Luteitalea sp. TBR-22: one gene and its partner. The protein of the gene in region 2 interacts with the protein of the main gene of each other region in a pairwise test. Links are inferred from orthologs where the notes say so. Each region holds a gene or a part of one and is shown on either strand. Other genes may lie near its edges. The genes, in order: grpE and groL.

What was found.
Region 1: the proteins of groL (region 2) and grpE interact in binary tests that used the Escherichia coli proteins (3 or more experiments, as listed by UniProt). The link is inferred for Luteitalea sp. TBR-22 from one-to-one orthologs.

The regions. Positions count from the first base shown.
Region 1 is NZ_AP024452.1:3,915,888-3,930,951, forward strand. Bases 3,775-6,755 are described here. They hold grpE (nucleotide exchange factor GrpE), read left to right. Parts: upstream 3,775-4,991; coding sequence 4,992-5,519; downstream 5,520-6,755. Other genes in these bases: TBR22_RS16435 (5'-deoxyadenosine deaminase), read left to right, coding at 3,775-3,837; hrcA (heat-inducible transcriptional repressor HrcA), read left to right, coding at 3,901-4,995; dnaJ (molecular chaperone DnaJ), read left to right, coding at 5,512-6,660; TBR22_RS16455 (50S ribosomal protein L11 methyltransferase), read left to right, coding at 6,664-6,755. In the rest of the region: TBR22_RS26945 (peptidylprolyl isomerase), read left to right, coding at 1-355; TBR22_RS16425 (XdhC family protein), read left to right, coding at 355-1,209; TBR22_RS16430 (aminotransferase class V-fold PLP-dependent enzyme), read left to right, coding at 1,304-2,497; more of TBR22_RS16435, read left to right, coding at 2,518-3,774; more of TBR22_RS16455, read left to right, coding at 6,756-7,533; TBR22_RS16460 (16S rRNA (uracil(1498)-N(3))-methyltransferase), read right to left, coding at 7,494-8,243; TBR22_RS16465 (serine/threonine-protein kinase), read left to right, coding at 8,352-9,347; TBR22_RS16470 (Gfo/Idh/MocA family protein), read right to left, coding at 9,461-10,513; TBR22_RS16475 (Gfo/Idh/MocA family protein), read right to left, coding at 10,640-12,031; TBR22_RS16480 (Gfo/Idh/MocA family protein), read right to left, coding at 12,052-13,209; TBR22_RS16485 (type IV pilus twitching motility protein PilT), read left to right, coding at 13,482-14,639; TBR22_RS16490 (regulatory protein RecX), read left to right, coding at 14,702-15,064. UniProt on the Escherichia coli protein: Participates actively in the response to hyperosmotic and heat shock by preventing the aggregation of stress-denatured proteins, in association with DnaK and GrpE. It is the nucleotide exchange factor for DnaK and may function as a thermosensor.
Region 2 is NZ_AP024452.1:3,725,440-3,740,521, forward strand. What follows is about bases 6,580-9,578. They hold groL (chaperonin GroEL), read left to right. Parts: upstream 6,580-7,267; coding sequence 7,268-8,890; downstream 8,891-9,578. Other genes in these bases: TBR22_RS15595 (helix-turn-helix domain-containing protein), read left to right, coding at 6,580-6,657; groES (co-chaperone GroES), read left to right, coding at 6,962-7,249; TBR22_RS15610 (energy transducer TonB), read right to left, coding at 9,125-9,578. Also shown: TBR22_RS15575 (lysylphosphatidylglycerol synthase transmembrane domain-containing protein), read right to left, coding at 1-812; TBR22_RS15580 (DUF4097 domain-containing protein), read left to right, coding at 890-1,972; TBR22_RS15585 (TonB-dependent receptor), read right to left, coding at 2,117-5,263; TBR22_RS15590 (phosphoribosylaminoimidazolesuccinocarboxamide synthase), read left to right, coding at 5,527-6,435; more of TBR22_RS15595, read left to right, coding at 6,451-6,579; more of TBR22_RS15610, read right to left, coding at 9,579-10,048; TBR22_RS15615 (VWA domain-containing protein), read right to left, coding at 10,198-11,073; tatA (twin-arginine translocase TatA/TatE family subunit), read left to right, coding at 11,104-11,277; selB (selenocysteine-specific translation elongation factor), read right to left, coding at 11,279-13,168; rnr (ribonuclease R), read right to left, coding at 13,168-15,082.

The DNA of each region.
Region 1 (15,064 bases), 190 kb from region 2 along the record:
TCTGCTGCGCCAGATCAAGGGCGGCGCCGACTTCGCGGCCCTCGCCAAGCAGCACTCCAACGACGGCAGCGCGGCCAACGGCGGCGACCTGGGCTTCTTCCCGCGCGGCCAGATGGTCAAGCCGTTCGAGGACGCCGCGTTCGCCCTCAAGGCCGGTGAGGTGAGCGGCGTGGTGGAGTCGGAGTTCGGCTACCACATCATCAAGTCCGCCGAGCACCGTCCGGCCCGCACGGTGCCCCTGGCCGAGGTCAGCGATCGCATCGCGCAGGCCCTGCGTCAGCAGAAGCAGCAGCAGCTCGCACAGGAGTTCGTGCAGCAGCTCAAGGCCAAGGCCAAGGTCGACGTCCTGATGTGATGACCAGCCTGTTCGGGGCCATCGACCTGGCCCTCGCGCGCGGCGAGGCGGTGGCCCTGGTCACCATCGTCCGGGCGCAGGGCTCGACGCCGCAGCGCGTCGGCGCCCGCATGCTCGTCCACGAGGACGGCCGCACGCTGGGCACGATCGGCGGCGGGTGCTACGAACAGGACGCGTTGGGCAAGGCCCGGCTGGCCCTCCAGACCGGGCGTCCGACCCTCGCCCACTACGACCTCAACGACGACTTCGCCGAGGAGCAGGGGCTCATCTGCGGAGGCCAGATGGACGTGTTCATCGACCCGATCGCCCCGACGCCCCGGGTGTGCATCATCGGGGCGGGTCATGTCGGCTACCACACGGCCCACCTGGCCGCCAACGTCGGCTTCCGCGTGGTGGTCGTCGACGATCGGGCCTCGTTTGCCGACCCGGCGCGCTTCCCCACCGCCGAGCGCGTGGATGTCGCCGACATACCCGCCTGGCTGCGGACCGCCGACATCGGCCCCCGCGATTACCTGGTGATCGTCACGCGCGGGCACCGCGAGGACCTCGACGCCCTGCGCGCCGCGCTCGACCGCGACACTGCGTACGTCGGACTGATCGGCAGCCGCGCCAAGATCGCTCGCCTCTGCGCCCGGCTCGCGGAGGACGGCGACGACGCGTCGCGCATGGCGCGGGTGCATGCGCCCATCGGGCTCGACCTCGGCGCCGTGTCGCCCGAGGAGATCGCGGTCAGCATCGTCGCCGAGCTGATCGCGCATCGTCGCGGACGGCTGCAGCCGCGCACGTCGGCCGACGAGGCCGACCAGGCACGCGCCGCCAGGCCGATGCAGTGGCGCCCGCCCGCCATCCGGTGACGGCAACCGGGGACAGCAGGCTGCAGGCCGTCGGCTGTGGGCTGCCGGCGGTAGGCTGTAGTCCGTAGGCTGCAGGCTGTAGGCTGTAGGCTGTATGCCTGCTTTCGGCCGCGCGTTCCTCTCCGAGTTCCCGCTCGACCCGTCGATCACCTACCTCAATCACGGCACCGTCGGCGTCACGCCGTCGCGCGTGCTGGCCGCGCAGCAGGCCATCCGCGACGAGATCGAGCGACAGCCCAGCCGGTTCCTGTTGCGTGAGCTGCACGCACCGGCCACCTCGGTCGGCTGCCCGCGGGAGGAGACACCGCGCCTGCGCGTCGCGGCCGGCCAGGTCGGCGCCTTCCTGGGCGCGCAGGCCGACGACCTCGTGTTCGTCGACAACATCACGACCGGCGCCAACGCCGTGTTGCGGTCCTTCCCCTTCGAGCCCGGCGACGAGCTGCTCATCACGGACCTGGGATACGGCGGCATCGCGGCGGTGGCGCGCTTCGCCACCCGGGAGAAGGGCGCCCACGTCACGACGGCGACCATGCCCTGGCCGTTCACGCCCGAGGGCATCGCCGACGCGATCGTCGAGGCGGCAGGACCGCGCACGCGACTGGCCGTGGTCGACCACATCGCGGCCGACAGTGCCCTCGTGCTGCCCGTCGCCGACATCGTCGCGCGCCTGCACGACAAGGGCGTGGCCGTCATGGTCGACGGCGCCCACGCGCCCGGCGCCATCGCCGTGGACATCGCCGCCATCGGCGCCGACTGGTACGTGGCCAACCTGCACAAGTGGATGTGGGTGCCGCGCAGCAGCGGCATCCTGTGGGCGGCTCCCGAGCGTCAGGCGTCGTTGCACCCGGCAGTCATCTCCTGGGGGCTCGACCTCGGATTCACCACGACCTTCGACCTGCCGGGCACGCGCGACCCGTCGGCGCACCTGGCCGCACCGGCCGCGATCGCCCTGTTCGAGGAGTTGGGCACCGAGGCGGTGCGCGCGTACAACCACGACCTGGCATGGCAGGCGGCGCACCACGTGTCGGAACGCTGGGGCACGGCGTTCACCACGCCCGAGTCGATGATCGGCACGATGGCCACCGTGACGCTGCCTGCCTCGCTCGGCACGACGCGCGACGACGCGCTGCGGCTCCGGGATGCGCTGCTCCTCGAGGACGGCATCGAGATCCCGGTGCACGCCTATCGCGGCCAGTTGCGGGCCCGCATCTCGGCACAGGTCTACAACGACATGGACGACATGGAGCGGCTCGCCGACGCGATTCTGAAGCGCGCCGCCGTGCGCTGACGGCCGTCGTCATTCCCCTCATGTCCTCACTCGTCCTGCGGGGCGCCACGGTCCTCACGATGAACGACACCCTCGACGTGATCGAGGGGCCGGTCGTCGTGCGCGACGGGCTGATCACGCAGGTCGGAGGCGCCGAACCGCCCGGCGTGCCGACCATTGACGTCTCGGGCTGCCTCCTGCTGCCCGGTTTCGTGCAGACGCATGTCCACCTGTGCCAGACGCTGTTCCGGGGGGCGGCCGACGACCTCGCCCTTCTGGCGTGGTTGCGGCAGCGCGTGTGGCCGATGGAGGCGGCGCACGACGAGGCCTCGCTACGCGTGAGCACCAGCCTGGCCGTCCACGAGCTGCTGCGGACCGGCACCACGAGCGTGCTGACGATGGAGACCGTGCACGACACGCACGCCGTCCTCGAGACGCTGGCAGCCAGCGGCCTGCGAGCCACGGTGGGCAAGTGCCTCATGGACCGTGACGATGCCGCGCCGGCTCGCCTCAAGCAGCCGGTGTCGTTGGCCATCGACGAGGCGCTGCGCCTCCGCGCCGCCTTCGATGGCGCCGCCGGTGGGCGCATCCGGGTGGCGCTGGCGCCGCGCTTCGCGGTCTCCTGCACGCGCGAGTTGCTCGAGGCGACGGCCGCCGTGTCGGACGCGCACCGGATGATCGTGCACACGCACGCCTCCGAGCAGCGCGACGAGATCGCCGTGGTGCGTGCCATCGCCGGCATGGGCAACCTGGCCTACCTCGCGGACACGGGCCTGGCGACGCCGCGCCTGTGCGCGGCGCACTGCGTGTGGGTCGACGAGCAGGAGCAGGCGCTGCTGGCCGAGCGCGACGTCAAGGTGATGCACTGCCCCGGGAGCAACCTGAAGCTCGGGTCGGGGCTGGCGCCGGTCACGGAGATGCGGGCGCGGGGCATCACCGTGTCGCTGGGCGCCGACGGCGCGGCCTGCAACAACCGGCTGGACATGTTCGACGAGATGCGCCTGGCCGCGACGCTGCAGGCGGTACGGCTGGGGCCCGGGGCGTTGCCGGCCCGCGACGTCGTCTGGATGGCGACCCGCGCCGGCGCGGCCACGCTCGGACTCGAGGAGGAGATCGGGCAGGTGGCCGCCGGCTTCCGCGCCGACCTGGTGGCGGTCGACGTGAGCGGCCCGCTCGTGGCGCCGTCGGCCGACCCGTACTCGACCCTCGTTTACGCCAGTCGGGGCAGCGACGTGCGCCTGACGATGGTCGACGGCGAGGTGCTGGTGCGGGAGGGGATCCACCAGCGGATCGACCCGCAGGCCCTGGCCCACGACGCCCGCATCGAGGCCAGCCGCCTGTTCGCCCGGGCCGGCCTGTGAGGCGCGGCCCGACCTCTCGGCTATAATCAGGGGCGAGTTGGCACTCTCTCCCCACGACTGCTAATGGCGAACTCGAACTCCTCTCGATCGAGCGCGCTGCCGGCGGATGTGCCGGAGCGCTACCAGCGCCTCCTGGCGACCCTCGTCCGTGCGTACATCGAGCACGGCGAGCCCGTGTCGTCGCTGTGGCTGGCCCGCGAAAGCGGCCTCGACGTCTCGTCGGCCACCGTGCGCAACGTGCTGGGCCGGCTCGAGGAACTCGGCTTCGTGCGCCAGCCGCACACCTCGGCCGGTCGCATCCCCACCGATCAGGGCTATCGGTTCTACGTCGACCTGCTGTTGCACAGCCGACGCCCGTCGCGGGCGGTCAGCGAGCTCGAGGGCCGGTTGCGCAAGGCCGGCGGGATGGGCGAGTTGCTGGAGAACGTCTCGCAGGAGCTCTCGCGCGCCTCCCACCACATGGGCTTCGCCATCACGCCGGGCCAGCAGGAGGCGACGCTCAAGCACGTCGACCTTGTCGCCCTCGACGCGCGGCGCGTGCTGGTCGTGGTGGTGTCGGGCTCGGGGCACGTGACCCACAAGGTGGTGGAACTGCCCGACCCGGCCCAGCCCTCCGAGCTCACCCAGGCGGCCAACTACCTGAACGCCGAGTTCGCCGGCCTGCCCGTCGCCGAGGTGCGCGAGCGCATCCTCGAGCGGCTGCAGGAGGAACGCGCGCTGTACGACCGGTTGCTGGCCCGCGCCCTGCGGCTCGCCTCCGAGACCCTCGGCGAGGTCGCCACCGGCACCCAGGTCTTCATCCACGGCACCTCCTCGCTGCTCGAGGCGGCCGGCAATGACGATGTGCGAGTGCCGTTGGCGACCCTGCGGGCGCTGCTCGCGATGATGGAGGAGAAGCACCGGCTCGTGCAGATCCTCGGCGAATACCTCGACGGGCCGGGGCTCACGGTGGTCATCGGCACCGAGCACACCGAGCCCGGCCTGCAGAATCTGAGCCTCGTCGCGTCGACCTATTCCGACAGCGGGCGCCAGGGCATGATCGGCGTGATCGGCCCGACCCGCATGCGGTACTCCCGGTCCATCGCCGCCGTCGACAGCGCCTCGCGCGCCGTCACGCGCGTGTTGATCGGCGACACGACGGGCGGAGACCCCTCATGAACGACACGCACGTGCATCCCGCGGCCGAGGCCGCTCCCGACGACGCCGCCCAGGCGGGGGACGCGACCGAGCTCGACGTGCTCCGCAAGGAGCGCGACGAGGCGGCCGACCGCCTGCTCCGCCTGCAGGCCGAGTTCGACAACTACCGCAAGCGCCAGGATCGCGAGCGCCGTGAACTCGGCGACCACTTCGCGTCCGAGCTCCTCGGCGAGTTCCTGCCGGTGCTCGACGACGTGGAGCGCGCGCTGGCGGCAGCCACGGCCTCCAGCGAACCCGTCCTGGCAAGCCACCGGCAGGGCCTGGAACTGATCCACAAGCAGTTCCTCGAGTTGCTGAAGCGCCGGCAGGTGGTGCCCATCGAGGCGGTCGGCGCCGACTTCGACCCGAACGTCCACCAGGCGGTCGGCCAGGAGGTCAGTGCCACGCATCGCGAGGGTGAGGTGATCGAGGATCTGCGCCGCGGGTACCGCCTCGGCGACCGCCTCCTGCGGCCGTCGATGGTGAAGGTGGCCACGCGTGGCTAAGCGGGACTACTACGAGGTCCTCGGCGTCGAGCGCACCGCGACCGAAAAGGAGCTCAAGAGCGCCTACCGCAAGCTCGCGCTGCAGTACCACCCCGACCGCAACCCGGGCGACCACACGGCCGAGGAGAAGTTCAAGGAGGCCGCCGAGGCCTTCGCCGTGCTCGGCGACAAGGAGAAGCGGGCGGCGTACGACCGGTTCGGGCACGCCGGCGTCGGGGGCGCGGGCGGCCCGCAGTTCGACCCGAGCACCTTCGCCGACTTCGGCGACCTGTTCGGCGGACTCGGCGACGTGTTCGGGTTCGGTGACCTGTTCGGCGGCGGCGGTCGTCGTCGCGGTGGGCCGCGGCGCGGCTCCGATCTGCGTTACGACCTCGAGATCACCTTCGAGCAGGCGGCGCGCGGCCACGAGATGCAGCTGCAGATCCCGCGCGAGGAGACGTGTGAGACCTGCAAGGGATCGGGCGCGGCGGCGGGCACCTCGCCCGAGACCTGCAGCCAGTGCAGCGGCTCGGGCCAGTTGCGCTACCAGCAGGGCTTCTTCACCGTGGCGCGGCCGTGCGGCACCTGCCGCGGCACCGGCCGGGTGATCGCGTCGCCGTGCGGCACCTGCCGCGGCGCGGGTCGCGTCACCCGCGAGCGCAAGCTCACGGTGCGCATCCCGGCTGGCGTGGCCACGGGGCAGCGCATGCGCCTGAGCGGCGAGGGCGAGCACGGCACGGGCGGCGGCCCGCAGGGCGACCTGTACGTCGTGTTCCACGTGGCCGAGCACCCGTTCTTCCACCGCGAGGGCGACGACCTGCACTGCGAGGTGCCGGTGCAGTTCACGACGCTGGCGCTCGGCGGCACCGTGCACGTGCCGACGCTCGACGGCTCGCACCCACTCGAGATCCCCGAGGGCACGCAGCCGGGCACGAGCCTGCGCGTCAGGGGCAAGGGCATGCCCAACGTCTCGGGCCGCGGCCACGGCGACCTGCACGTGATCGTCGGCGTGCACGTGCCCAAGAAGCCGTCGCGCGAGGTGCGCGAGGCGCTCGAGGCCCTGCGCGCCGTGCTGCCCACCGACACCGGCGATGCCGCCGCGCGCGATCGCGGGCAGGAGGACAAGCCGTTCTTCGAGCGCGTCAAGGACATGTTCGGCTGAGTCATGTCCACCAGAACCTGGCCGGTGCTCCGGCTCGCATTCGCCGCCCCGCTCGACGAGGCGCGGCAGCAGCAGTTGTGGCTCGACGTCGACGACTGCGGCGCCTCGGCGCTCGACGAGGACGGTGACGTGGTGTCGCTGCACTTCACTGCGGCAGCGGATCGCGACGCGGCGCTCGACCTGCTCGCCACCCGTGGGTGGCTGGCGCAGGCCGCCATCACCACCGAGGACGTGCCCGACGAGGGCTGGGCTGCCCGCTCGCAGGCCAACCTGCCCGCCGTGCGCGTCGGCCGCGTCGTCGTGGCGCCGCCGTGGGACCTGCCGTCGCCTGACGCCCTCGGCGACGCCCTGCTGATCGAGATCGAGCCATCCACCGGCTTCGGCACGGGGCATCACCAGTCGACGCGGCTGTGCCTGCGCGCCCTGCAGGCGCTCGACCTGGCCGGCCGGCGCGTGCTCGACGTCGGCACCGGCTCGGGCGTGCTGGCCGTGGCCGCATGGAAGCTGGGCGCGGCCGAGGCGGTCGGCGTCGACAACGATCCCGACGCGGTCGAGGCTGCCGAGGACACCCTGCGTCGCAACGCCGTGCCGGCGGGCGCCGTGCGAGTCGAGGTGCGCGGGCTCGACGACCCTGCCCTGCTGCCAGCCGACGTCGTGTGCGCCAACCTCACCGGCACCCTCCTGCGCCAGCAGGGAGCGCGCGTGCAGCGCCTGGTGGCGCCCGGCGGCCGCGCCGTGCTGAGCGGCTTCACCGAGGACGAGGCCCGCTGGGTGCGCGAGGCCTTCGACGACTGCGACGTCGAGGCCACCCACGAAGAAGAGTTCTGGATCGCTTACGTCATGCGCCGCCGCAGCGCCGCGTCCCAGGCGTAGCGGATCACCGAGAGCGCCGCCAGCGCCACGTGCTCGGCCCGCAGCGTCACCGGCATCATCGTCCAGGGACGCCATCCCGCCGCACGGGCGGCGTCGACTTCCTCGTTCGTCCACCCGCCCTCGGGCCCGATCGCCAGCGCCGTTGCCTGCGGCGGGCTCGGCACCTCGCCGCCGTGGTCGCCCGACACGGCGGGCTCGGCGAGCCAGAGCCTCGTGGGCACGTTCGTCAGCGCCGTGCCGACCGCGTCGGCCAGCTCGCACGGCGCCGCGATCGTCGGCAGCACGGCGCGGCCGCACTGCTTGGCCGCGGCGACGGCGACCCGCTGCCAGCGCTCGTGGGCGGCAACGGCGGCCCGTGCCGGGACGTTGGTGCGCGCGCTCACGACCGGCAGGATCGCCGTGGCCCCGAGCACCGTCGCGTCGCGGACGACCGCGTCCATGGCGTCGCCCTTGAGCAGCGCCTGCACGATGACGATCGGGGCGGGCGGCTCCGGGGCGGCCGCGCGGGCCCCCTGCACGGCGAGCACGCTTCCCCCGGGTGCGACGCGCTCGACGCGCGCCGCATGCAGGGCGCCGCGGCCGTCGAACACCTCCACCGCGTCGCCCTCGCGCAACCGCAGCACGCGCGCGAGGTGCAGGCTCTCGCCGGGTGGCAGCACCACCGTCGGTGCGTCGTGGGTCAGGTCCGGCGCGAAGAAGCGATGAGGCACGGCGTCGTGAAAGGCTGAGGGCCCCCGTCCGCCGAAGCGGCGACGCCGAGAGCCGGGAGGACTTGCCCGCCGAAGCCTTGGCGAAGGCGGGTATACTCAGGCCCCGGCATGCTCTTCAAGGGCCAGACCCTCGGCAAGTATCGCATCCTGTCACCACTGGGAAGCGGCGGGTTTGGCACCGTCTACCTCGCGCGCGACACCTGGCTGGACAAGCAGGTGGCCATCAAGGTGCCCCACCGGCAGGGCCTCGACTTCTCCGAGCTGCTCCGCGAGCCGCGCCTGCTGGCCAGCGTCAACCACCCCAACATCGTCGCGATCACGACGGCCGACAAGCAGGACGACGTCTTCTTCATCGTGATGGAGTACGTCGCCGGCGAGACGCTGGAGAGCGTACTGGAGCGTGAAGGTGCGCTCGACCTGCCGCGGGCGCTCGACTACACCGTGCAGATCGGCAATGCCGTCGACCACGCGCACAAGCAGGGCGTGATCCATCGCGACCTGCGGCCGGCCAACGTGCTGGTCTCCGAGAACGGGATGCTCAAGGTGGCCGACTTCGGCACCTCGCGCTTTCTGGAGATCGCCGCGCACGGCACGACGGTGATCGGCAGCCCGGCGTTCATGGCGCCCGAGCAGTTCCAGGGCAAGGCCGTGTTCGCGTCGGACCTGTACTCGGTGGGCATCACGATGTACCAGATGCTCACCGGCGAGTTGCCGTACGACCCGCCGCCGCCCTCGGCGCTGCACAAGCTGCTCACCGGTGAACTGGTGACGCCGCCGCGATCGCGCAATCCCGCGATCCCGCGCCGCCTGAACGACATCATCATGAAGTGCCTGGCGCCGCAGGTGGCCGACCGGTACACGCGTGCCGCGGACCTGCTCGACGACCTGCTCGCCGCCAAGCCGGTCATCCTGGGCACGCCGGGACCGCGCGCCATCGCCGACCTCGGCCTCGACGACGCGGGGCGACCGGCGCGGACGGCCGCCCCTCCCCTGCCACGTGCGGTGAAGTACCAGGACCGCGAAGCCGCCCGTAACTGCTGGCACTGCCGGCGGCCGCTGCACAACCTCGCGACCCGGTGCCCCTTCTGCGGGGAACAGCAGTAATTTGAAATTGGAAAATTTGAAATTCACGTGGGGCGCGGCTTCGCCGTCGCCCCTCGCGACGCCACGCGCGGCACGGCCGACAGGCCGGCCGCCGATCAATTTCAAATTTCAAATTAACGGGGCACCTCGGACAGCTTCACCACGGCCCCGCCGCGCGCCTTGCTGATGTCGGCCGCCTCCATGAACGCCAGTGTCTCCACCGTTTCCTCCGGCGAGACGGGCGGCTTGCCCGTGCGGAAGAACTCCATGACGCGCACCAGCAGGCCGTAGTAGCCGGCCCGCCGCTTCGTGCCGTCGGGCAGGGGCATCTCGGAGGTGCCGGTCACCACGTCCTTCTCGCCGAACACGGTGTGGCCGTACGTGCCGTACTTGCCGCCGCGCACGCCGCGCACGGTGCCGACACGTCCGTCGGCCCAGGTGCCGGTCACGACGTCGGCGGTCGCGGTGCTCGTGCGGCTCACCGACACGCAGCCCGGCCCCATCAGCTGGTAGAGGGTCTCCACCGCGTGCACCCCGTACCAGAACAGGTCGGGGTGGTGCGGCTCGAGCGTCGCCGGCCCCCAGGTCGAGGCGCCCAGGACGGCGCCGACCCGCGCGGTGTCCTGCAGCATCAGCACGTCCTCGACGTACCGACGCGAGGAGGCGCTGAACACCGGCACGTTCCCGGCCTTCGCGAGGCGCACGATCTCGGCCGCGTCCTTCGTGCTCGCCGCCATCGGCTTGTCGATGAACAGCGGCTTGCGGGCGGCAATCACCGGGCGGGCCTGCGCCAGGTGCGGCCGCGCGTCCACGCTCTCGACCATCACCACGTCGACCTTCGGGAGCAACGCCTCGATCGACCCGACGATCTCCACCTTCCACTTGTCGCGCAGGTCGGCGGTGAACTTGTCGACGCGCGTGGCGCTCGCCTCGACGTCGGGGCTGCCGCCCTTGAACGCCGCCACGACCCGTGCGCCAGGGATGTGGTCGGGGTTGGCCGGGTCGTTGAGGATCGAGGTGAACGCCGTCACATGCGACGTGTCGAGGCCGATCATGCCGACGCGAAGCGGCGTGCCGGTGGCGACCTGCGTCGCACCGGCGGCCGACAGACTGGTGCGCCAGACGGGGGTGGTGGCCGCGGCGGCGCCCGCGAGGAGCCCGCCAATCAATTCACGTCGTGTCTGCATCGAGAAAGCTCAGGGCTTGTGGCTTACGGCTTACGGCTTACGGCTTACGGCTCGGGAATCGTGGGGCCAGGGTCAGGTCCAGAGGGCGCGCGGTCCGGTGCCCGGTGCCCGGAACCCGGTGCCCGCCTAGGTGAAGATGTACGGATACCGCTGCGGGCGCGACAGCCACCCGTTCGCTTCGTCGTCGTCGTGGAAACGCTCGCGCCGGGGATCCCACTTCAGCGTGCGGCCGGCGCGCATGGCCATGTGGTGCAGCAGGCAGGCAGTGCAGGAGCGGTGCCCCACCTCGACCGGGGCGATCGGTTGCTGCCGCGTCCGGATGGCCTCCAGCCAGTTGCCGTGCTGGTCACGGCTGTCGATCAGGTGGACCTCGTCGGGGCCGATCACCGAGGTCAGGATCTTCCTGTCGCTCGCATCGAGCGCCTTGGGATTGCCGCGCCACGCGTCCGGTGCCGTGCCGCTCAGGCCGCCGCCGACACGATTGACGAAAATCCAGCCGTCGGTCCCGATGAACTTGACGCCATTGGTGATCGAGTCGCTCACCGACATCTGCACGCCGTTGGCGTACCGCGCCTCGGTGCGGAAGGGACCATGCACATCCCACACGCCGGACTTCGGGAACTCCGCCTTGCCCCAGATCTCGACGGGGCCGGTGTACTCGGCGTCCATGCCCCAGTGCGCCGTGTCGATGTGATGCGCGCCCCAGCCGGTGATCATCCCGGCGCCGAACTGCTCGCACCGGAGCCAGCCCGGACGTTCGTAGCCGACCTGCGGGTGCACGCGCTTCTCGACGTACGGCACGTCGGGCGTCGAGCCGAGCCACATGTCGTAGTTGAAGTGCGCGGGCGGCGGCGTCGCCGGTTCGTCCTGGCCGGCCGGGTCGGCCGCCAGCCCCACTTCGACGCGCGTCAACCTGCCGATGCGTCCGTTGCGCACGAGTTCGCACGCGTAGCGATGCTGCGGCAGCGAGCGGTTCTGGCTGCCGAGCTGCAGGATCCGACCGGTCCGCTGCACGGCGTACGAGAGCGCCCGCCCCTCGGCGATCGTCAGCGAGGCCGGCTTCTGCAGGTACACGTCCTTGCCGGCCTCGACCGCGGCGATCGCCAGCGGCGCGTGCCAGTGGTCCGGCGTGCTGATCAGCACCGCGTCGATGTCCTTGTTCAGGAGCAGCTCGCGGTAGTCGTCGTACATCCTCACGCCGTCGTACGACGAGCCCGACTGCTTCGCGTAGAAGTCGTTCACGAAGCGCTTGCCGTCCTCGAGGCGACGCCGGTCGAGGTCGCACACGGCCATGATCCGGGCCGAGTCGAAGGCCAGCGTGTCGGGCATGTCGTGGTCGCGCGAGATGCGCCCCACGCCGATCGCGGCGACGTTGATCCGGTTGCTCGGCGAGGTCTTGCCGAACACCGTGGAGGGAACCAAAGCGGGCGCGACGACGCCGAGGAGGGGCGACGCCGCCGCGCCCATCCCGGCTGACGCCAGGAAAGAGCGACGGGTGACGGAACCGTTGCGCGACATGCGACCTTCCGTGAACGGGACTACTTGCCGAGCACCGGGCTGGTGGCCCGTGCCTGCGCCTCGAGCACCAGCTGCGCCGCAAGGAACGCGTGGGCCTGCGGCATGGCCGTCTCGGTCCGGTTGACGATGTCGTCGAGGAGGCGCGCGCCATACGGCAAGGGCGTGTCTCTGGCCTCGATGTAGCGCGTCTCCTTCTGGTCGACGAGGAACAGGTGGCTGCCACCCGGCCGCCCGGCGAGGTCGACGTTCGGGCGGACCTCGATGTAGCCGTCGGTGCCCATCACCGTGAGGCGCGAGTCGCCGAACGACTCCACGCCGCCCGGCGTGAACCAGTCGACCCGGAAATAGCCAGACCCGGCATCGCTGCGCAGCATGGCGTCGCCGAAGTCCTGGAAGCGCGGGCGGTCGGGATGGTGCAGGTTGCCCACCTGCGCGGCGACCACCTCGGCGCGCTTCGCGCGCGTGAATGCCAGGAAATAGTCGGTCTGGTGCGTGCCGAGATCGGTGATCACGCCACCGAACTGCTCGGGATTCCAGAACCACTCGGGGCGGTTGGCGCCGAGCCGGTGCGGCCCGAGCCCCATCGTGTGGAGGACCGTGCCGATCGCCCCCGCGTGCACGAGTTCGACGGCCCGCTGGGTGGCGGGGCTCTCGAGCCGGCCGCCGTAGAGGATCGAGTAGATCCGCTTCGTCTCGGCCTGCACCCGCCGCACCTCGGCCAGTTGCGCCAGCGTCGTCACGCCGGGCTTGTCGACCATGAAGTCCTTGCCGGCCTTCATCACCCGGATGCCGAGGGGCGCGCGCTCGTTCGGGATGGCCGCGCTGACGACGAGCTGGATGCGTCGGTCGTCGAGAATCTCCTGCTCGCTGCGTGCCACGGTGGCCTGCGGGAACCGCTTGGTGAACGCCGCCAGCAGGTCGGGCTCCCTGGCGTACACGGCGACCAGTTCGCCCCCGTGCTTCAGGACCGTCTCGACCTGGCTGTACACGTGCCCGTGATTCAGGCCGATGGCGGCGAACCGGACGGGCGGGCGGGCTCCCGAGGAGGGCTGCGGCGCGGCCAGCGTCTCGCTGCGAAGGCGGCGGCCGCCCCGCGCCGGTTCGAAGGCGCCGGCGGGCAGCATGGCCATCGCCGCTCCGGAGGTGGACAGGGTATTGATGAAGGTGCGTCGGTTCACGGACTCCTCGGGCCTCCTGGCGCGTCGGCCGGCCGCGGGCCGGCCCGACAGGCTGTCGTGTGCCGCCTAGCCTATGCGATCTCGCCTCGCCTGATCACGGGCAACGGAGCCCGTGGTGGCCCGGTCGGCACCCGTCGTCGAGAGGCGCCGATCGGCACGTCGTGAGACAAACGCGCCGCTGCGGGAAGGCCGGCGGGCACGGGCGGGCCGAGGCGCCGGCCATCGCCGTTCATGCGCGCTGCCCCCCTGCCGATTGGCAGGGAGGGCCAGTCATGCACCTCAACGACCTCCTCACCCACGCCGTCCGCAGTGGCGCGTCCGACATCCACATCAAGGTGGGCAGCTACCCGATGATGCGGGTCGACGGCGTGCTGATGGTCGCCAACGAGACCCGTCGCCTCGAGCGCGACGACACCGAGACGATGGCCGCCACGGTGCTCAACGTCGAGCAGCGCAAGTACTTCGTCGCGCACCAGGAAATCGACGCGGCCTACAGCATCGCCGGCCTCGGCCGCTTCCGCTGCAACGTCTTCACGCAGCGCGGCACCATCTCGCTGGTCATCCGGGTCATCTCGACGAAGGTCCCGACCGTCGACGCGCTGGAGCTGCCCGACGTGCTCAAGCGGATCGCCGAGGAGGAACGCGGCCTCGTGCTGGTGACCGGCACCACCGGCTCGGGCAAGAGCACGACGCTCGCGGCGATGATCGACCACATCAACGAGCGGCGCTCCTCGCACATCGTCACCGTCGAGGATCCGATCGAGTACCTGCACCGCGACCGCAAGTCGATCGTCAACCAGCGCGAGATCAACGTCGACACCAAGTCGTTCGCCCACGCGCTCCGCTCGGCCCTGCGCCAGGACCCCGACGTCATCCTGGTGGGCGAGATGCGCGACCTCGAGACGGTCGAGACCGCGCTGCTCGCGGCCGAGACCGGGCACCTTGTCTTCTCGACGCTGCACACGCTGGACGCCCCCGAGAGCATCAACCGCATCGTGGCGGTCTTCCCGCCGCACCAGCAGCGCCAGGTGCGCCTGCAGCTGGCCAGCGTGCTCAAGGCGGTCGTCTCGCAGCGCCTGCTGCCCCGCGCCGCCGGCGCCGGGCGCGTGGCGGCCGTCGAGGTGATGATCAGCACCCCGTTCATCCGCGACTGCGTCGCCGACAAGGACAAGACGCACCTGATTCACGGCGCGATCGCCGCCGGCACGTCGCAGTACGGGATGCAGACGTTCGACCAGCACCTGTTCCTGATGTACACGCGCGGCATCATCAGCTACGACGACGCGATGCGGTACGCGTCCAACAAGGACGAGTTCAAGCTGAAGGTGCAGGGCATCTCCACGACCACCGACATGGCGCGCGACGAGATGCTGCACGCCTCGCTCGGCCGTCCCGGCGGCTCGCCGGAAATCACGCGCTTCAGCAGCTAGTCCGCCCCGCCGCCCTGGGGGACGTGGCGCACGTTCCCCGCTCCCGTTGGTAGGATCGCGCCGTGCCTCGCGAGTCGGTCCCGCCCGATCCGTACACCTACGGCCTTGCCGCGCTGGGGCGTCGAGAGCTCACCGAGCAGCAGTTGCGGGCGCGGTTGGCGCGTCGTGGCTGCGCCCCGGACGCTGTCGACGCCGCGATGGCGCGGCTGACGCGCGAGGGGCTGCTCGACGACGCGCGGGCAGCACGGGCGTTCGCGCGCACCGAGAGCCGCGTGAAGCACCGCGGCCCGCAGCGAATCAGGCGCTCGCTCGAGCAGATGGGTCTGGACCGTCAGGCCGCGCGCGCCGCCACCGAGGAGGGCTTCGAGGAGCGCTCGGTGGCCGACACGCTCGAGGCGGCGCTGGCGCGACGACTGCGCGGACCG
Region 2 (15,082 bases):
GGCGTGGGCACGGAGACGCCGACCGCCATGAACATCAGCACGGTGAAGGTGCCGGGAAAGGGGAAGTCGAGCTCGAAGGCGCCGGCCATGGCCCAGGTGGTCAGGGCGATGGACAGCCAGACCCCCAGCGAATGGACCAGCGCGAGCGCAAGGGCCTGCGGGGAGCGCAGCACGCTGAAACCGCGACCGAAGGCACTCACCCCCTTGACCGCCAGCTGACTGGCGCGGGCCGGCAGTCGCCGGGTGAGGCGCTCGGTGATCAGGCCGACCCGCTCGGCATGGCCGGCGAACACGAACGCCACACCCAGGCCGCCGAGCGCCGCGAGGGCGGCCATCAGGCCGCCGAACTGAACTGCATGGAGCATTTTGCCGTCATTGACAGCAAAGGCCGGGTCCAGCAGCGCCACCGACAGGGCGAACAGCACCAGCAGCGTGATCATGTCGAGCGCACGCTCGAGCACGATGGTGGCAAAGGTCGCCGTCGGGTCCAGGTCGACCTTCCGGGCGAGCAGGTACGGACGGATGACCTCGCCGACTCGCCCGGGCAACATCGCGTTGGCGCCGAACCCGATGATGGTGGCGCGCAGGGCGGGAGCGAAGGGCACGTGACCGGTCGGCTGCAACAGGTACTGCCAGCGGATCGTGCGGAAGACGAAGGTGGCCACCGAGGCCAGCATCGCGAGCACCACCCCACCGGGATGGGCACGCGTCAACTCCCGCCCGACGGCCGTCAGGTCGGCCTGCCGCAGGAAGAGCGCGAGGAGCGCCACGGTGACGAGCAGGATGAGTACGTGCTTGAGGTAGCCCGTCATGCGCCGTTGGGCTGTTCGGGCGGGACTGTACTATAGGTTGGGTTTCCGAGGCTATGGGAAAGCGCGAACTGCTACTGGTGGTGGTCTTTGTCCTCCTGGGTGTGGGCGTGTACCAGGTCACGGCTCCGGCCGCCCCGGCCGATGCGCCCGGCTTCTCACTCGGGCGGCTGATGGACATGGCGAAGGCCCAGTTCCACGGCCCGCAGGCCAGGCGGACGGTGGCCCGGACGGCGACCCTCGTGCCGGGCGCCGAGGTCGCCGTTCTCGACCTGACCGGCGTGCCGGGCCCCGTGGTGGTCGAGGGCACCGACCGTCCCGACATCCTGGTGCGCCTCGACGCGACCCTGGGGGGCCTGGACGCCGAGGACCTCGACAAGCAGGAGAAGGCCCTCACCATCGCCCTCGAGAGCGCGGGCCCCGAGGCGCGGGTGCGGTTCGGGCACGACGTGCGGGGCCGCCGCCTGCGGCTCGAACTGCGGATCGACGTGCCGAGGCGCCTGAAGGTGCGCCTCGGCGACACCCGGATGTCGGCCGAAGTGCGGGGGGTGGCCGGCCTCGATCTCAAGGACTACGCCGGCGATCTCCGGGTGGAGGGCCTCACCGGGCCGGTCACCGGCCGGTACGAGAGCGGGCGAGCCGAATTCGGCGATGGGACGGTCCTGCAGTTGAAGACCGAGAGCGGCCGCGTTCGCCTCGAGCGGCCCGCGTCGGTGACGCTGGACTCCGAGCGCACGGGCATCGACATCATCGATGCGGCCGGGCCGATCACCATCAAGGAAGACTACGCGCGGATGGACATCCGCGGCACGGGCGGCCCGGTGCGCATCACCGGCGACGGCGGCACCATCGCGCTGCGTCAGCTGGCGCACGCCCTGGCGATCGACGCGACGCGGCTGACCGTGGACGCCGAGATCGACACTCCTGTCCCGGTCACGATCGCCGTCAAGGACGACGACGTGGACGTGACGCTGCCGCGGACGGGCGGGGTGAACCTGGAGGTCGCGGTCACCGACGGCGACCTGCGGGTGCCCGACGGCCTGACGCCGACGGTTGCCGGGACGAAGCAGTCGGTGACGACCGCCGTCAATGGCGGCGGGCCGCTGGTGAAGCTCACCCTCGAGCGCGGCACGATGCGGGTGCGCGGCCGCTCGGGCACGTAGCGGCAATTTGAGACTCGAAATTTGAAATGGCAGGCGGCGCGGCCTTCGGCCTGCGCACGCTTGGGGCATCCCGGGGGGCGACGCGGCGAGAGCCGCGCGCCCCCTTGAATTTCACATGTCCAATTTCAAATTGCCCGAGTCACCTCAGAAGCTGTAGCGCGCGCTCATGAGGGCCGAGCGGTTGCCCCAGTTGTTCGTGTTGGTGCCGAACGCCGGGTTGCTCATGCTGTTGACCGGGACGCCGTAGTTGTCCTGGTTGAACGCGTTGTAGAGGTCGAGGCGCACGAAGACGCTGTGCGACGACCACAGCCGGAACCGACGGCCGACGCTCACGTCCCAGTTGAACCAGGCCGGCGCACGCAGGGTGTTGCGACCGAGGTTGCCGTTGCCGAGGCTGTTGGCCAGCGGCAGGCCATTGGTGCCGTTGGGCACCAGGAACATGCCCGACGTCGTGAAGGTGCGGAGGTTGCCCGTGTCCGGGTCGGGCGTCAGCGTGCCCGACGGATCGAAGTTGGGACGGTCGCCGCCCGCGCCGTTGCCGTTGGTATCCACGCCCGTGAGGATCGTGAACGGCTGGCCGGACTGCCCGACGTAGGCGCCGGCCAACTGCCAGCCACCGGTCAACTGGCGGACGAACGCGTTGCCGACGGCCGGCGTCTCGTAGAGCCAGGTGGCCACGATGCGGTGCGTGCGGTCGAAGGCCGACAGGCTCCATTCGGCATCGATGTCGTTGAAGTCCTGCGGGATCTGCGGCGAACCGGCGGTGATCGCGGCGACGCCGAGCGACTCGTCGTTGTTGCTCATGTTCCGGCTGAACGTGTAGTTGGCGCGGAACTGCAGGCCACGGGTCAGCCGACGGTTGAAGCTCACGTAGGCCGAGTGGTAGTTGCCCTCCGCCGTCGTCGCGATGAGCACGCGGGGGCCGTACTGCGGGAACACGCGGCGCGCCTGCGTGCTCGGGATGGCAGCCGCGTTGAGCGTCTGCCGCACGAGCGCCGCCTGGGCATCGGTGAGCACGCCGGGGTTGGCCTGCAGCTGGTTGATGCCGTTGCGGCTCAGGCTGCCGTTGTAGCCGAACTCCAGGCTCGTGGATCCGTTGAACTCGCGCGCGAACGACAGCGACCAGTAGTTGCTGCGCGGGTACTGCGCATCCACCGGCGTGTTCACGTAGGTGGCCAGCGGGTTGAACACCGCGCTGCCGCCCACCGGCAGCAGGTTCGGGTAGGCGTCGAACACCTGGTCGACGCGCGGCACCACGACGCGCGGGTAGTTGGACGCGTTGACCGTCAGGATGTTGTAGAACAGCACGTCGTAGCCGATGCCGTAGCCGCCGCGCACGACGCTCTGGCCCTCACCCCCGACCAGCGACTTCAGGAAGCCGCCCTGCGGCGTCGGCGACCAGGCGAACCCGACGCGGGGCGCCCAGTTGTTGTTGTCGCGCTGCACCGGCCCCGGCACCAGCGCGTTGAGCGACTCCTGGTCCTCGGCGCCGAAGAAGCCGAGCGGCACCGAGCTGTTCTCGTAGCGCAGGCCGAGATTGAGCGTGAGGTTCGGGGTGATCCTGAAGTCGTCCTGCGCGAAGAAGAACAACTGCGTCTGGCGGGCGTCGAAGCTCGCCGTCTGCTGCGCCTGCTGGAAGAAGAACGCGAAGTTGTTCACGTAGTCCTGCAGGTTGTTGAACGAGTAGGTGCCCTTGGAGTCGAAGGCCGCCTGGTTGTCCAGCTGCAGGTAGCGGATGTCGGCGCCGAACTTCAGCGAGTGCCGGCCGCGCTGGGCCGAGAACACGTCCTGGAACTGGAACGAGTTCTGGATGCGGCCCTGCGGGAAGTTGGCCAGCCCGCCGATCGTGAAGAAGCCGGTGATCGTCGTGGTCGGCGTGACCGGGTCGGCCTCGGGGAACGACAGGTCGCGGCGGATGTAGGAGAACCGCGCCTCGTTCAGCGTCGTCGGGTTGATCACCCGCGTGTGGCTCAGCGCCAGGTTGCTGTCCTTGGTGACCGACTCGGCGGCGAAGCGGCTGCCGAACTGCAGGTTGCTCGTCGAGTTCTGCGTCGTCGGACGGTCAGAGATGAAGCGCCCCGTCAGCGTGTCGTTCTGCGTCATCGTCCAGTCCACGCGACCGATGGTGTTGTACGCGTCGCGATTCTGCTGGATGGGCAGGTTCACCTGACCGATCTCCACCGGCACGCCATTGACCGACGTCGTGCGGACGTTGGTGAAGACCGGGTTCCCCGCATAGACCTCCTGCAGGAAGCTCATGCCGTTGAGCGCGGCCGCGCGGCTCGCGGCGCTCTGGCCGGCGCGCAGCGGCACGCCCTGCAGCGTGGCGTAGCCGGCCGGCGTCGGGATGTTGGCCGTGGTGCCCGGACCGCCGTCCTCGCGCCGGATGTCGGCCTGGAACAGGCCGAAGAAGAACAACTTGTTGCGCGCGATGGGGCCGCCGATGCCGCCGCCCACCTGGTGGCGGGTGAAGCCCGCGGGGTCCTCGAACCCGGTGCGCTTCTCGACGTTGCTGCGCGCGTTGTACTTGCTGTTGGCGTAGTAGTCGAACACGTCGCCGCGGAAGGCGTTGGTGCCCGAGCGGGTGATCGCGTTGAACTGCGCCCCCGAGCTCCGTCCGTACTCGACGTTGTAGGGGTTGGTCTGGACCGCGATCTCCTGCACCGCCTCGGGCGGGACCGGCGTGGTGGCGATCGTCACGCTCGCGTCGTTGTTGTCCGACCCGTCGATCATGAAGTTGTTGTTGCGGGTGCGCTGCCCGTTGGCCGAGATCCCCTCGGCGCCGGGGCCCGACACGACATTGGGCGACAGGAGCGCGACTCGCGTGATGTCGCGGGTCGGCGAGATCGGCAACTCGACCACCTGCCGCGACGTCATGGTCATGCCGACGGTCGCGTTGGTCCGGTTGAGGGTCACACCGGCCGTGTCCGAGGTGACCTGGACGGCCTCCTGGAGCCCGCCGACGGCGAGCGACGGGTTGAGGGTGACCTCCTGGCCGGAAGCGACCTGGATGCCGTCGACCTGGTAGGTCTTGAAGCCCTGGAGTTCCGCCCGGACCTGGTAGACGCCAGGCTCGAGCGCCGGCGCCCGGTAGACACCCGAATCGGACGTGACCGCCGTACGGACCGCCCCCGTCGCCTGGTTGGTGACCGTCACCACCACACCGGGGAGCACCCCGCCGCTGCTGTCGGTGGCCGTCCCCGAAATGATTCCGCGTGTCAATTGCGCCCATGCGGGCAAGGCACACGCGAGCATCGCCAGGCACACCAGTGCCAGGCGTCCAGCACGCATTCTCGACATCGAGCCTCCTGAAAAGCGGGGCGCCGCCCCGCAAATGCACGCCGCCGGGAGGCGGCACAGAGATGTCGGCATCCACCCCGACATCTCATTTATGACTCCACTGGCGATGCCCGGGATCTGATGATTTCGTGATGATTGGGGGGACCGACGCCCGGCGGGCGCACGCGGGGGCGGCGGGACCGCCGATCGCTGCCCCGGAATCGCGCTATCCTAGGTCCGCCTCTGCCGCTCCCCGGCGCTTTCCCCCTGCTCGCGTGTCGCACACTCCCCTGCTCGAGACCACCGATGTCGACCTGCCGCTGCTGCGCCGCGGCAAGGTGCGCGACGTCTTCGAGGCCGACGCCGATCACCTGTTGATCGTCGCGACCGACCGCATCTCGGCCTTCGATCACGTGCTGGGGTCGGGCATCCCGGACAAGGGACGCATCCTCACGCAGTTGTCGGCCTTCTGGTTCCGCCACCTGGCGCACGTCACGCCCCACCACGTGGTATCGACCGACGTTGCCGATTTTCCGGCAGGCGCGCGGCGCGCCGCCGCCGTCCTGGCCGGTCGGTCGATGCTGGTGCGGCGCACCAGGCCCCTGCCGGTCGAGTGCGTGGCCCGCGGCTACCTCGAGGGGTCGGGGTGGAAGGACTACCAGGCCACCGGCGCGATCTGCGGACACCCGCTCCCGGCTGGCCTCCGGCAGTGCGACCGTCTGCCGACCCCCATCTTCACGCCGGCGACCAAGGCCGAGTCCGGCCACGACGAGAACATCTCGGAGGCGCAGGCCGCGGCCATCCTCGGCGACGAGGTGTTCGGCCGGGTGAAGGCGCTGACCCTCGCCCTCTACACGGCGGGAGCCGCGCACGCCGCCTCGCGCGGCATCCTCGTGGCCGACACCAAGTTCGAGTTCGGACTCGTCGAGGAGGGCGGCCAGGACCGCGTGATCCTCATCGACGAGGTGCTGACGCCGGACTCGTCGCGCTTCTGGCCGGCCGACCAGTACGCCCCGGGGGGGCCGCAGCCCAGTTTCGACAAGCAGTTCGTGCGCGAGTACCTCGAGCGCATCGCCTGGAACAAGCAGCCCCCGGTGCCGTCCCTGCCGACGGACGTGGTGGAACGCACCCGGGAGAAGTACCTCGACGCCTTCCGCCGGCTCACCGGCGCCGACCTGGCCTGAGGCTCTGGAGCCGGCATGGTGATGCACCGGGAGATCGATCGCCTCGTCGCCGAAATGGTCGACAAGGGCATCCACTACGCCGACGCCGCCCGCGAGTTCGAGCGCCGCTTCCTCGAGCACGCGCTCAAGGCCACCGACGGCAGCCTCACCCGCTGCGCCGCCCTCACCGGCCTGCACCGCAACACCCTCGCCCGCAAGGTCGCTGAGTACAAGCTGAAATAGGCTCGAGGCTCAGGGCTCACGGCTCAGGCCACCCCGAGCGGAGTCGAGGGGCGGACAGCGGGCCTACCCACCGACCGTCCCTGCATTCCCGGCATTCCCGGCATTCCCGGCATCGCGGCCTTGTGAGTGCCGAAGGCCCAGGGCCGAATGCCGAATTAGCACTCCCCCCTCTTGACTGCCAACACCGGCGAGCTATACTTGGCAGTCGTCCACCACGACTGCTAAGTCGCAGTGGACCAGTCGACAGTCTTCAGGGGGGCCTGCGGGCCCGCCGTCACATCTCTTCAGGAGTGGAGTGCACACCATGAACCTCCGACCGCTACACGATCGCCTGATCGTCGAACGCATCGAGGAAGGCGAGCAGCAGGTCAACGGCATCATCATCCCCGACTCGGCCAAGGAGAAGCCGCAGCAAGGGAAGGTGGTCGCCGTGGGCAAGGGCAAGGTCAAGGACGACGGCAAGGTGTCGCCCCTCGACGTGAAGCAGGGCGACACGATTCTCTTCGGCAAGTACTCGGGCCAGGAGATCAAGGTCGACGGCAAGGAATACCTGATCATGCGTGAGGACGAAGTCCTCGCGGTGATGGCGTAAGGGGAGGATCACACAAACATGGCCAAGCAAATCGTCTACGGTGCGGACTCGCGTCAGGCAATCCTTCGCGGCGTCAACCACCTCGCCGACGCGGTCAAGGTGACCCTCGGTCCCAAGGGACGCAACGTCGTCCTCGACAAGAAGTTCGGTTCGCCGACGATCACCAAGGACGGCGTCACCGTCGCCAAGGAGATCGAGCTCAAGGATCCGCTCGAGAACATGGGCGCGCAGATGGTGCGTGAGGTCGCGAGCAAGACCAGCGACATCGCCGGCGACGGCACCACCACCGCGACCGTGCTCGCGCAGGCCATCTACCGCGAGGGCGCCAAGAACGTCGTGGCCGGCGCCAACCCGATGGAGGTCAAGCGCGGCATCGACAAGGCCGTCGAGGTCGTGATCGAGCAGCTCAAGTCGTTCGCCAAGCCGGTGAGCGGCAACGCCATCGCCCAGGTCGGCACCATCTCGGCCAACAGCGACAGCACGATCGGCACGATCATCGCGGAAGCGATGGAGAAGGTCGGCAAGGACGGCGTGATCACGGTCGAGGAAGCCAAGTCCATGGAGACCTCGCTCGAGGTCGTCGAGGGCATGCAGTTCGACCGCGGCTACCTCTCGCCCTACTTCGTGACCGACCCGGACCGCATGGAAGTGGTCCTCGAGAACCCGGTCATCCTGATCCACGAGAAGAAGATCTCGTCGATGAAGGACCTCCTCCCGGTGCTCGAGCAGGTGGCCCGTGGCGGCCGTCCGCTGCTGATCATCGCCGAGGACATCGAGGGCGAGGCGCTGGCCACCCTCGTGGTCAACAAGCTGCGTGGCACGCTGCAGGCCGCGGCCGTCAAGGCCCCGGGCTTCGGTGACCGCCGCAAGGCCATGCTCGAGGACATCGCGATCCTGACGGGCGGCCGCGCGCTGACCGAGGACCTCGGCATCAAGCTCGAGAACGTCAAGCTCGAGGATCTGGGCCGCGCCAAGAAGGTCACGATCGACAAGGACAACACGACGATCGTCGAGGGCGCCGGCGCTGCCGCCGCCATCGAGGGCCGCGTCAAGCAGATCCGCACGCAGGTCGAGGACACCACCTCCGACTACGACCGCGAGAAGCTCCAGGAGCGCCTGGCGAAGCTCGTGGGCGGCGTCGCCGTCATCAAGGTCGGTGCGGCCACCGAGACCGAGATGAAGGAGAAGAAGGCGCGCGTCGAGGACGCGATGCACGCGACCAAGGCGGCTGTCGAGGAGGGCATCGTGCCCGGCGGCGGCGTGGCCCTGATTCGCGCCGGCAAGGCCCTCGAGGGCCTCAAGCTCGACACGCACGACCAGCAGGTCGGCGTCAGCATCATCAAGCGCGCCATCGAGGAGCCGATGCGCTGGATCGCGACCAACGCGGGCCAGGAAGGCACGATCATCGTGCAGCGCGTCAAGGAGAACGACACGGTGGAGTTCGGCTACAACGCCGGCGCCGAGAAGTTCGAGGACCTGATCGCGGCCGGCGTCATCGACCCGGTCAAGGTGGTCCGCACGGCGCTCCAGAACGCCGCCTCGATCGCCGGGCTGCTGCTCACCACCGAAGCGATGGTGTGCGACATCCCCGAGGAGAAGAAGCCCGAGCCGATGCCCCAGGGCGGCGGCGGGATGTACTAAGCGCCGGGCTCCGGGCTCCGGGCGACCGGGCACCGGGTCAGGCAGGTCGGGCCGGGTCTCAGGAACCGGCCCGAACCAGGGCGCCTCTCGAAGGCGCCCAGCTTTTCGTGTGGTGCGAAACGGGCCCGTCGGAGCGATCCGGCGGGCCCTTGTTCGTTCTGCGGCGAGGGTCGACAACTCCCGACTCCCGACTCCCGATTCCCGACTCCCGATTCCCGATTCCCGACTCCCGCCCTAGCGCAGGTTGAAATCCATCTCCACGGTCACCAGCACCGGGACGGCGACGCCCTGGCGGGTGCCGGGGCGGAAGCGCCACAGGCGCATCGCCTTGATGGCTTCCTCGTCGAGACCGAAGGTGCGATCGAGCGAGCGGATGACGCGGATGTCGCCGGCGCGGCCGTCGGGCATCACCACCACCTCGAGCAGCACGCGGCCCTGAATCTTGGCGCGCATCGCCTCGGTGGTGTACTGCGGCTTCACCTGCGAGATGAGCGTCGGCGAGGTGACGCCGGAGCCGGGGCGATACGCGCCGCCTCCAGTGCCCCCGCCGTAGCCGGGACCGAGCCCGCTGCCCTGCCCTGACCCGACGCCCGTGCCGGTCCCCGTCCCGGCACCACCGCCCGTGCCCGATCCCTGGGACGTGCCACCGGGGACCGCCGTGCGGTCGATGACACCGGCGATGGCGTTCTGCCCCGAGGCCAGGCTCTGCACCGGGATGTTCATCTGCGGCACGGGAGGCGGCGGATCGGGGTCCTTCGGCGGGTCGACCTTCGGCGGTTCGATGTTCACCTTCGGGGCCACCGGGACCGACATCTTGTCGCGGCCCGGCAACTCCATCCGCCGCGGCGGTTCGGGGCTCCGGTTGCCACCACCGCCACCGCCGCCACCCGGGCCCGGTTCGGCAAGGAACACGAGCTTGATCTCGCTGTCGTCCGGCTTCTGCTCGACGACGGCCTGGCCGGCCGGCACCGCACGGATGCCGAGGAACAGCAGGAGGGCGAAGCCGACGTGTGCAATGGCCGACGCCACCGCCGCGCCGCTGATCCGCTGCCGTCCCTGACCGAACTCGAGGTCGATCGTCGGATGGCCGCCGGTCGGCAGCATGAGCGACCCGTGATGCTCGTGGTCGGGGGGTGGGACGGCGGACGCGTCAGACATATCCGGGCGATTGCGAGAGAACGCGTTCATTCTGTCAGCACTCTTGCGATGGCCGCAACTCGTGCGCAGGAGTTGCGAGGGTCGTCGCTCCTGTGTCCGCGTCGGCGCACCTCCAGACTTAGACGCTTGAAACTGCGGCTTCGGCCGCCTCAGCGGGCAATGTAGCCCGCCCGGGCGCGGACACGGTGGTCGCGACGACCGACCCGTACCTCGATGGCCCGATACTCGCCGGCCACCTGCGGCCTCGCCGGCTGGTAGCCGAGCAGGTACTGATGGCGCAACTCGGTGGCGATCCGACGCAGCACCGCCGGCAGTTCGCGCGGTCGCGCGACGCGCAGGGCCTGACCGCCCGTCATCGCCGCCACCTGCGCGAACAGGGTCGTCTTCTCGCGCTCGAGCACCACGGGATAGGCCAGCACATCGCTCGCCCTGACGCGCGCCAGGACGTCGTCGGCCGACCGCCGGCTGTGCCGCTCGCGGCCGTCGGACACCAGCACGAGCGCGCGCCGCCCGGGCGCACGCTCGATGGCGTCGAAGGCCGTGACGATGGCGTCGTGCAGCGCCGTGGAGCCCCACGGGTCGAGGGCCTGCAGCGCCGCGTCCACCGCGCGCCGGTCGTCGGTGAGCGGCACGGACACTTCGACCTCCGAGCCGATCGCCACCAGCATGGCCTTGTCCTGCGCACCCAGTTCCAGCAGCATCTCCCGCCCGGCCCGCTGTGCAGCCTCGAGCCGCCCGCCGTCCATGCTCGCGCTGCGATCGATCGCCAGCGCGATCGACACGGGCTGGTCGCCGTCGGCAAACGTCGAGATGGCCTGGGGCACACCGTCCTCGAGGACCGTGAACTCCTCGCGGCGCAGGTCCGTGACGAAACGTCCCTCCTCGTCGGTGACGGTGGCGTAGACCTCCACCAGGTCGGTGCGCGCGGAGAACTGGCGGGCCGAACCTGTCAGAACTGTAACGCTGGCCAGCAGGGAGATCAGCGCGATCGGACGGAATGCGCGTTGGGCGAATGGTAGAATCACGGAGATTCGCTGTTCTTCAAGGAGATCGTCATGATCGCGCTGGGCCTCGGACCTATCGGCATCCCCGAACTGATCATCATCCTCTTCATCATCGTGCTGATCTTCGGGGCCACGCGCCTGCCGGAGATCGGTCGCGGCATCGGCAAGGGCATCCGCAACTTCAAGGAAGCCACCAAGGAAGGCGCGTCGGGCAAGGACGAGTAGCCTAGCCGGCGATCAGCACGCGCGCCTCGCCCGTCCGCCGGGTCACGCGCGTGCGATCGAGCCACTCCAGCAGGGGGATCGCCGTGCGGCGCGTCAGGCCGTAGCGGTCCTTGAACCAGCCCACCTCCACCACTGACGGCGCCGCCCCGGCGTCGCGCAGGGCCCGCAGGTCTGCCACCAGCGCCGCCAGGTGCCTCGACGCGATGTACTGGTCGGCCACCCGTTCCACGTCGCGCGCCTTGACCAGCCGCGCCAGCACCGCCGCCAGCACCTTCCGGTCGAGCCCCTCGGCCGTCTCCAGTTCGGCCAGCGACGCGCCGACGGTGCCCGCGCCGTCGAGGCGAGCGAGCACCCGCACGTCCACCGCCTCGCGCGCCGCGCCACCGCTGGTGCGCCGCACGCGCTCGTCGCCGGTCACCAGGCCCTCGCGCGCCAGCGCGTCGAGCACCAGGTCCACCACCTCTGGCCGGGTCCGCCGTCCGAACGCCTGACGCAGCGCCGCGCGCGGGACACCGCCGGCCATCGGGTCGGCCGCCGCGTCGGCGTCGAGGCGCGCCAGCACGGCATCGCGCACCTCGCGGACCACGCCCGTGGACACCCACCGGTCACCGGCGCGCACCACCCGACCGGCGCCCTCGAGCTCCGACAGCGCCTTCGCGGTCGCCGCAACGGTCGCCGCGCAGCGGGCCGGCAGGTCTGCCGCCACGCATCCCGATGCGCCAGCCTCCGCGACGCGCGCCGCCACCATGGCCGACAGGTCGAGGTCGTCGGTCGCCGGCGAGGTCCCCACCAGCCGAGCACGAAGCGGCGGTGCCGGGTCGACGACCACCGCCCCGGCGATCGTCGAGACGGGCGAATACGAGCGCAGCACGAGCCGGTCGCCTCGCCGCGCCGCGAGCGTCCCCTCCAGCCGGAGCATCGCTGCCGCGGACGCGCCCGGTGCGATGACGCGCCCGGCCTGGCCGTCGGCCGGCGCCGGCAACAGCACGCGCGCCAGCACCGCGGCCGTGCTGAGGTGCACATGGACTCGCGTGCCGTGCCGCAGGGGTGGGACGTCGGGGAGCACCCGCAGGTCGACCGACAGGCGCCGCGTCGGCACGACCACGCCCTCGCCGACGAGCACGTCGCCACGGGAGACCTCGTCGACCGACACGCCGGCCAGGTTGACCGCGACGCGCTGCCCCGCCTCGGCCAGCGGCGCCGCGGCGCCGTGCACCTGCAGTCCGCGTACGCGCAGCGATCGCCCCGACGGCCACGCGCGCAGCGACGCGTCGATCGCCATCGAGCCCGTCCAGAGCGTGCCCGTGACCACCGTGCCGAAGCCCTTCACGCTGAAGACGCGATCCACCGGCAGGCGCGGCGGCACGTCCCGCTCGCGCGTCCTCCGCGAGGCGGCGGCCGCCAGCAGCGCCGTGCGCAACGCGGCGATGCCCTGCCCGGTGCGGGCCGACACGCGGACGATCGGCGCGCGCGACAGCGCCGTGCCCTCGACGAGTTCCCGCACGTCGTCTTCGGCAACCGCCTGCATCGTGTCGTCGGCGACGTCGCACTTGGTCAGCGCGATGACGCCACCGGGCACGTCGAGCAGCCCGCAGATGGCGAGGTGCTCGCGCGTCTGGGGCATCACGGACTCGTCGGCGGCCACCACCAGCAACACGGCGTCGATGCCGCCGATGCCGCCGAGCATCGTCCGCACGAACCGCTCGTGTCCGGGCACGTCGACAAACGACAGCACCACGTCGTCGACCGTAGCGTGGGCGAAGCCGAGCTCGATGCTGATGCCGCGCGCCTTCTCCTCCGGCAGCCGATCCGGGTGCGTGCCCGTGAGCGCCTCGACGAGCGCGCTCTTGCCGTGGTCGATGTGTCCCGCGGTGGCGATCGTGAGGTGCATCACTTGCGGCCGCGGGCGGCCTTCTTGATCGCGCGCTCGCGCTTGCCGGGGCGGCCCTTGGCGACGCGCGCCCCGCTCTTGGGCGTGGCCCGGCTGGTCCGCGCGCCGCGATGGCGCTCGGAGGCGCGCACCCTGTCGAGCACCTCGACGACGCCGAGATCGACCTGGCGACGCTCCTGGTCCACCCGCAGCACCTGCACGCGGACCGGATCGCCGAGCCGGAACACGCGGTGGGTGTGCTCGCCGCGCAGCTGGTGCACGCGCTCGAGGTAGCGATAGTAGTCGTCGGCGAGCGTCGAGATGTGCACCAGGCCCTCGACGTAGTGCTCCACCAGCTGGACGAACATGCCGAACGGGGCGACGCCGGTGATGAACCCGTCGTACTCCTCGCCGACCTTGTCGGCCATGAAGCGCACCTTCTTCCAGGCGACGAGCTCGTTCTCGGCCTCGTCGGCGCGGCGCTCCATCTCCGAGGTGTGCCGGGCCAGCTCGGGCAGTTCCTCGACGCGCTCCTCGTGGAGCTGGTCGGTGAGCTTGCCGTGCCGGTACTCGCGCAGGGTGCGGTGGACGATCAGATCGGGGTACCGCCGGATCGGCGAGGTGAAGTGCGCGTAGGCGTCGGCGGCCAGCCCGAAGTGCCCGAGGCAGGACGTGTCGTAGCGCGCCTTCTGCATCGTGCGCAGCATCAGCGTCGCGATGGGCCGCTCCTCGGGCTTGCCGCGCAGCTGCTCGACCAGCTTCTGGAAGTGCCGTGGCTTGACGTGGTTCATCGGCGCGGCCAGCGAGTAGCCGAGCGTCGAGACGAACTCCTCGAACTGCTCCACCTTGAGCAGGTCGGGTGCCTCGTGGATGCGGTACAGCGTCGGCACGTCGTGGGCCTCGAGGAAGGCAGCCACCGTCTCGTTGGCCACCAGCATGAACTCCTCGATGATCCGGTGGGCGACGTTGCGCTCGGCGACCAGGATGTTCTCGATCTGCCCTTCCTCGTCGAGCACGATCTTGGCCTCGGGCAGGTCGAAGTCGATCGACCCGCGCCGGTAGCGTCGCTGGTTGAGGATCGCGAACAGCTCGCGCATCCGCTCGAAGTGCGGCACCAGCTCGCGGTACTTCTCGCGCTGCTCCTGGTCGCCCTCGAGGACCGCGTGCACCTCGTTGTAGGTCATGCGCGCGCGGCTGACGATCACTCCGTCGTGCAGCGTCGCGTCGACCACCCGCCCGCGCGCGTCGATCTCCATCACCGCCGATTGCACGAGACGGTCGACGTGCGGACGCAGGCTGCAGAGCCCCGTGGCCAGCTCCTCCGGGAACATGTGGACGGCCCGTTCCGGGAAGTACACCGAGGTCGCGCGCTCGGCGGCCTCGCGATCCAGCGCGCTGCCCTCGTGAACGTAGTGCGCGACGTCGGCGATGTGCACCTTGAGCAGGTAGTTGCCGTTCGCCAGCCGCTCCACCGACACCGCGTCGTCGAAGTCGCGGGCCGTCTCGCCGTCGATCGTGACGACGACGTCGCCCCGGAAGTCGGTGCGCCCCTCGATGTCCTTCGGGTCGATCTCGACGCCGAGCCGGCTGGCCTCCGCGATGCTCTCCTCGGAGTGGCGGTCGGGGATGCCGTGCTTGCGGATGATGATCTGCGTGTCGACGCCCGGCGTGTCGAGCGAGCCGATGATCTCGACGACCCGCCCGAGTGCCGGCCGGCCGTGGATCGGCCAGCGCAGGATCTCGACGACCACCATCTGCCCCGGCTGCGCGGCCAGTTCGTCGCCGGCCGGGATCTGCACGTCCATCAGCAGCCGCTTGTCGAAGGGCGTCACGAACAGCAGCCCGTGCTCGTCCTTGTCGAAGCGGCCCACCGTGGTCGACGCGCCGCGCTCGAGGATGCGGACGATGCGGCCCTCGGCACGGCCGTCGCGCCCG